DNA from 3 places in the Enterobacter vonholyi genome. Region 1 is predicted to be linked to each of the others. Evidence: predicted binding sites of a transcription regulator. Region 1 holds the regulator's gene; each other region holds the start of a gene.
What was found. The regulator PurR, encoded in region 1, represses purine synthesis genes. The targets are predictions, from matches to a motif close to CANGCAAACGTTTGCNTG.
Positions count from the first base shown of each region.

Region 2: AB3N39_RS04655 (nucleoside-specific channel-forming protein Tsx) is a predicted target of PurR. The motif match lies at 1,540-1,557, and genes of this name have one in related genera.
Region 3: glyA (serine hydroxymethyltransferase) is a predicted target of PurR. The motif match lies at 1,284-1,301, and genes of this name have one in related genera.

Region 1 is NZ_CP162152.1:1,865,638-1,867,839, forward strand. It holds gene punR (DNA-binding transcriptional activator PunR) at 1-580, shown strand, start outside; gene purR (HTH-type transcriptional repressor PurR) at 598-1,623, opposite strand; gene AB3N39_RS08895 (YnhF family membrane protein) at 1,921-2,010, shown strand; gene AB3N39_RS08900 (MFS transporter) at 2,172-2,202, shown strand, end outside.
Region 2 is NZ_CP162152.1:996,116-998,317, forward strand. It holds gene AB3N39_RS04650 (YafY family protein) at 1-434, shown strand, start outside; gene AB3N39_RS04655 (nucleoside-specific channel-forming protein Tsx) at 523-1,401, opposite strand; gene AB3N39_RS04660 (DUF3251 domain-containing protein) at 1,672-2,202, opposite strand, start outside.
Region 3 is NZ_CP162152.1:3,338,129-3,340,330, forward strand. It holds gene glyA (serine hydroxymethyltransferase) at 1-1,167, opposite strand, end outside; gene hmpA (NO-inducible flavohemoprotein) at 1,472-2,202, shown strand, end outside.

The sequences.
Region 1 (2,202 bases):
TGTCGATTTCTATCGTCATTTCTCTGACGTTGAGCTGCGGGTCTCGCAGGAGGTGTTCAACGGGGTGTGGGATGCGCTGGCGGACGGCAGGGCGGAGATGGCGATTGGCGCGACGCAGGCGATCCCGGTCGGGGGACGTTACGCCTTTCGCGACATGGGGATGCTGAGCTGGAAATGCGTGGTGGCCAGCGATCATCCTCTGGCAGCGATGGACGGGCCGCTTAGCGACGATACGCTGCGCAACTGGCCCTCGCTGGTGCTGGAGGATACGTCCCGTTCATTGCCCAAGCGTATCACCTGGCTTCTGGACAACCAGCGGCGGGTGGTGGCTCCGGACTGGGAATCGTCGGCGACGTGCCTCAGTGCCGGACTGTGCGTCGCGATGGTGCCCGTTCATTTTGCGCGTCCGCGCATCAATACCGGCGAATGGGTTGAACTGACGCTGGAAAATCCGTTCCCGGACGCGGCCTGCTGCCTGACCTGGCAACAAAATGATGTCTCGCCCGCCATGGCCTGGCTGCTGGATTATCTGGGGGACAGCGAAACGCTGAACCGGGAATGGTTACGGGAGCCAGCGTAGCTGGCCCCGTAAAGGGATTAACGACGGTAGTCGCGGAACGGACCGTCCGCAACGGAACGGCGTTCAATCAGGCGCGGGTGAACTTCAATGGACTGCGACTCTTCGCGCTTGTTGACGATCCTGTCGAGCAGCATATTGAAGGCCGTTTCGCCCAGCGAATCTTTCGGCTGGTGAATGGTGGTCAGCGCTGGGGTGAAGAAGCGCGCGTTACGCACGTTGTCATACCCGATCACGGAAATATCCTGCGGTACGCGCAGACCCAGTTCATCGGCGGCGCAGAGCGCGCCCATGGCCATGATGTCACCCCCGCAGAAAACGGCGGTCGGACGGTGCGGCTGGGAAACGATCTGCTGCATTGCGCGGTAGCCTGATTCCGGCTCAAAGTCGCCCTGCACGATCCAGTTTTCCGGCACGGTGATCAGCGCTTCTTCCATCGCTTTCATAAAACCGGCAAGACGGCCCGCCCCGGTGTTGCGCTCCAGCGGACCCGGGATCACGCCAATCTCGCGGTGACCGCGTTCGATCAGGTAACGGCCGGCCATATAACCGCCTTCAAAGGCATTGTCGATAACGGAGTCGGTGAAATCTGCACGCGCTTCGCCCCAGTCCATAACGACCATGGGGATGTGGCGATACTCTTCGAGCATCGACAGCACGGATTCCGGGTACTCGGAACACATCACCAGCAGGCCGTCAACGCGCTTCTGAGCCATCATCGACAGGTAGGCGCGCTGTTTTTCAATGCTGTTCCACGCGTTGCCCAGAATCAGGGTATAGCCTTTCTGGAAGCAGTTTTTTTCAACCGCTTCAATGATCTCGGCAAAATAGGCCGCTTCACTACTGGTCGCCAGCAATCCAATGGACTTGGTGTGATTAACCTTAAGGCTACGCGCGACCGCACTTGGCGAATAATGCAGCTCCTTGATCGCTGCCCAGACGGCGTTGCGCGTCTCTTCCGCCACAAAGCGGGTTTTGTTAATTACATGTGATACGGTTGTAGTGGAAACGTTTGCGCGTTTTGCTACGTCTTTAATTGTTGCCATTAAATGTCACTCCAGACCATATCCTAAACTCCTGAAAAACTTGAAGGTAAACGTTTGCCTTCTCTCACCCTTATCACGCAATCTTGAATTGCGGCACGCCGGGAAAACGACACGGGACGTCAGGAGGGGGTCAATGGCCGGTACGCTAATAAATTTAGCGTGGAATTTTGTCCTATCTTGATGAAAAGGGGAAGAGGTAAAGTGGTTCTCAGTATAAATCCAGGAAGATTTTTGACGTAATCTGTGCAAAAATGAGCAAGCTCACTTTTCGTGTGGGGATTAAAAGGAGAAAAATTGATGAGTTCCGATCTTAAGTTTTCGCTGTTCACCACCGTTGTTGTGCTGGCTCTGATTGTTGCGGCCGGTCTGACGGCTGCGCTGCACTGATTTACGCGGAGGGAGAGCCTTCCCTCCCGACTCCCCGGATTGTTACTTCTCTGGCAAAAATCTTTTGCCATTTTGTTAACTTCTCATTTTTTGTGATTGATGTCATGCTTTCCGCTTCTTTGTTCTGTGTCACCACATGACACGGCATCCGGAGTTGACGCATGAAAATCAATTTTCCCCTGCTGGCCCTGG
Region 2 (2,202 bases), 870 kb from region 1:
CGATTCGCCTGCTCAAAACCTGGGGTGGGGAATCGCTGTCGCGCGAGCTGGAGTCGGCTCAGGAGAAGGTGCTGGCGATTCTGCCCGAGGAGAGCCGCCGAAAGGCGGAGCAGACGCGGATCTACGCCCCGGACTTTTGCATGCAAAGCCACTCCCGCAGCGATTTTGACATGATTCATCAGGCGATTTCCGCCCAGCGCGTGCTGGCGCTGCATTACCGTGATGAAGCCGGACAGCTGTCTAAACGTGAGGTTCAGCCGCTGGGGCTATTCTTCTGGGGAGAGCGCTGGCTGCTGGCTGCGTGGTGTGAACGGCGCGATGACTATCGCTGTTTCCGGCTCGACCGATGCCTCAATATTGTGGCTACGGAGAGGCGTTTTAGCGAGAGCGCGGACAGGTCTCTGGCGGATTTTTTGCGGAAGGTGAAGCAGTAAAAGGCCGGGTGGCGGCTACGCCTTACCCGGCCTACATTTGGGTCGTAGGCCCGGTAAGCGTAGCGCCACCGGGCGAAACCCACACTGATTAGAAGTTGTAACCTACAACCAGGTAACCACCCCAACCGGTAGAACGGACGTTTTCTTTCATCCAATTCAGGTCGGCGTCGTCGTTCCACTGGCCGCCGTTGTGCCAGTAACGCGCCACTACAGAGTAGTGCCAGTGATCGTAGTTCAGCGCCAGGATGTGGCTGGAGGCGATGGAGTCGTTAGTACGCTGTTTAATACCGTTCTCTGCGTAACCGCTCTTATCTCCCAGTTCTGAACCCCAGTCGAAGTTGGTGAAGCCGATGTAGCTCAGGTTACCGCCCCACAGCTGAGTGATTGGTACAAAGTATTTCACTTTGAAACGGTAGCCATCCCACTCATTCTGGTTTTCTGCACCGTAGTTCTGCCACTGGTATTTCGCGTAAACGTTCAGGGACAGGCTCATTGGCAGGCCGGTGTCGATGTCCGTACCCAGACCCATATACCAGGTGCTCTGACGACCAGACTCGTTGCGGCCCATGTCGTAGATATAGTTGTTCGCGAAGTACCACTCTTTGAACGGACCGAAGCTGAGGTCGGTGCCGGTCAGCTTGTCGATGGAGAAGCGCGGCTCGATCTCCATGAACAGCGGAGAACCGTGGTTCCAGATACCTTTTGCCTGAGAGTTACCGCCGAAGAAGACCGGTGCATCCATGTAGCCGTAGAAATCAAACCAGTCTTTCTTGGCGAATGCTTCGTACTCCAGGTAGGTATCGTTGCGGATCTGTGGTCCGAAACGGGTGTGGTAGCTGCCGACTACGTTAACGCTCTGGTGCCACCAGTCGGAGAGGTATTGTGGTTTATCGTTTTCCGCTGCGTTAACAGTGAAAGAGGAAGAAAGTGCCAGCACGGCGCCAGCTGCGAGTAATGTTTTTTTCATAATCATGCCACTGATTGAAATTCCCTTTCGGGAGTGAAAAATGCGCGAATTGCGTTTCTAAATATTTCGTGTTTCTGCGGTGCCTATTATAGGAATCCCTGCTCACAAAAATATGTGTTGTTTCACATATCTCTCACACGCGTAATCGATTGCGTTCACGTTTGCGTACTTTAAACGGGCGGGATTGTAGCGGCAATCATTTATGTTGCCAATCCATACGAAATGTAAATGTTAGCGGAGTGACATTGCGCTCCGCTAAAAAGGAGGGGATTAGTGCGCGGCGGGTTGAATGTCGTGAATGCGGATAAAGCCTAACTGTTCCGGCGTAACGCCGCTTAACTGAAGCGGAATATCCACATCGCTTGGTGCTAAAACACTGGCCGGGGCGGTGAAGAGCTGATTCTTCACGTTCACCTCCTGGTAGTTCTCCGTTGTGCCCTGGATCTGCCCCCACTCGACGGTGCCGCTGAAGGCTGGCAGCGGATCGTTGGACTCTCCCTGGATGCGTAATGTTGCGCGAGTACCATCTGCGTTCGCTGCCACATTCACCAGAGACATTTTTAGCGTGCCGATCTGACTATTGAGACGCGCAGGCGTATTCGCGCCCGGCAGCAGATAAACCCCGCTGCTGGATTTGGCATTCAGCGCGTTTTGCTGGGTGATTTTCACCGTTTCTTTGTTCAGCTTGTCCATCGCCGTATTGAGCGTATTGACGCTCTGTTTCAACTGACGGACTTCGGTTTGCTGTGCACAGGCGCTAAGGGTGAAGAGGCTCCCCACCAGCAATATTTTCAGGTAACG
Region 3 (2,202 bases), 1.5 Mb from region 1:
AACGTCACACATCCAGCCAGCCAGCTCTTTCACTTCCGCTTCTTTAAAGCCGCGGCGAGTTACGGCCGGAGAACCGATACGAATACCGGAGGTCACGAACGGGCTCTTAGGATCGTTTGGCACGCTGTTTTTGTTCACGGTGATGTTGGCGCGGCCCAGGGCAGCGTCAGCTTCTTTACCGGTCAGGTTTTTATCAACCAGATCCAACAGGAACAGGTGGTTTTCAGTACCGCCGGATACCACTTTGTAGCCACGGTTCAGGAAGACTTCCACCATCGCTTTGGCGTTCTTAGCAACCTGCTGCTGGTAAACCTTGAACTCTGGCTCCATCGCTTCTTTCAGCGCTACCGCTTTTGCCGCGATAACGTGCATCAGCGGGCCACCCTGCGCGCTTGGGAATACAGCGGAGTTCAGTTTTTTGTACAGCTCTTCGTCACCGCCTTTCGCCAGGATCAGGCCACCGCGTGGACCCGCCAGGGTTTTGTGGGTGGTGGTGGTCACAACGTGAGCGTGTGGAACCGGGTTCGGGTAAACGCCTGCGGCGATCAGACCCGCAACGTGCGCCATGTCAACGAACAGGTAAGCACCGATGCTGTCTGCGATTTCGCGCATTTTTGCCCAGTCAACGATACCGGAGTAAGCAGAGAAGCCACCGATGATCATCTTCGGCTTGTGCTCTTTAGCCTGCTTCGCCATGTCTTCGTAGTCAATTTTACCGGACTCATCAATACCGTAAGGGATGATGTTGTACAGTTTGCCGGAGAAGTTAACCGGGGAGCCGTGAGTCAGGTGGCCGCCCTGCGCCAGGTTCATACCCAGAACGGTATCGCCCGGCTGCAGCAGCGCGGTGTAGACCGCGAAGTTAGCCTGAGAGCCAGAGTGCGGCTGCACGTTTGCGTAGTCAGCGCCAAAAAGTTCTTTCGCACGGTCGATAGCCAGCTGCTCAACGATATCAACATACTCGCAACCGCCGTAATAGCGTTTGCCCGGGTAACCTTCAGCGTATTTATTGGTCAGCTGAGAACCCTGCGCCTGCATAACGCGCGGGCTGGTGTAGTTTTCGGAGGCGATCAGTTCGATGTGCTCTTCCTGACGTACTTTTTCCTGCTCCATAGCCTGCCACAGTTCGGCATCATAATCGGCAATGTTCATTTCACGCTTTAACATCCGCATCTCCTGACTCAGCTAACAAGTAAATTTTGGCCTGAAAAGGCAGTCCTGTTGGACGACGGGCAACAGTATAACTGATTAGTTCTGTGATAACAGGTCTTGACAAACGATTTTACGCAAACGTTTCCCTACCCGCCACGCAAGGGTTTGAGGAATAAAGATCTCGCCCTTTCCAGCGGATTTCTTTTCAGGTTTGTGATGCATATTTTTCATCTTGCAAAGAACCATTTACAACGCAGGGGTATTTTTTATAAGATGCATTTAAAATACATCATTAAAGTCACATCGGAAGGAAGCAGCTATGCTCGACGCTCAAACCATCGCTACCGTAAAGGCCACCATCCCCCTGCTGGTGGAAACCGGCCCTAAACTCACCGCCCATTTCTACGATCGCATGTTCACGCACAACCCGGAGCTCAAAGAAATTTTCAACATGAGCAACCAGCGTAACGGCGATCAGCGTGAAGCGCTGTTCAACGCCATCGCGGCCTACGCCAGCAATATTGAAAACCTGCCAGCATTGCTGCCTGCGGTGGAAAAAATCGCGCAGAAACATACCAGCTTCCAGATCCAACCTGAACAGTACAACATTGTGGGCGGACACCTTCTGGCAACCCTGGACGAGATGTTCAGCCCCGGTCAGGAGGTGCTGGACGCCTGGGGTAAAGCCTACGGGGTACTGGCAAACGTGTTTATCAACCGTGAAGCGCAGATCTACAGCGAAAACGCCAGCAAGAACGGCGGCTGGAAAGGCACGCGCGCGTTCCGCATCGTTGAGAAAACGCCGCGCAGCGCTTTAATCACCAGCTTCGAGTTTGAGCCGGTGGACGGTCAACCGGTGGCCGATTACCAGCCAGGGCAGTATCTGGGCGTGTGGCTGAAGCCTGAAGGATTCCCGCATCAGGAGATCCGCCAGTATTCCCTTACCCGCAAGCCAAACGGCAAAGGCTACCGCATTGCGGTGAAGCGTGAGGACGGCGGTCAGGTTTCCAGCTGGCTGCACAACGAAGCTAACGTGGGCGACGTGGTGCA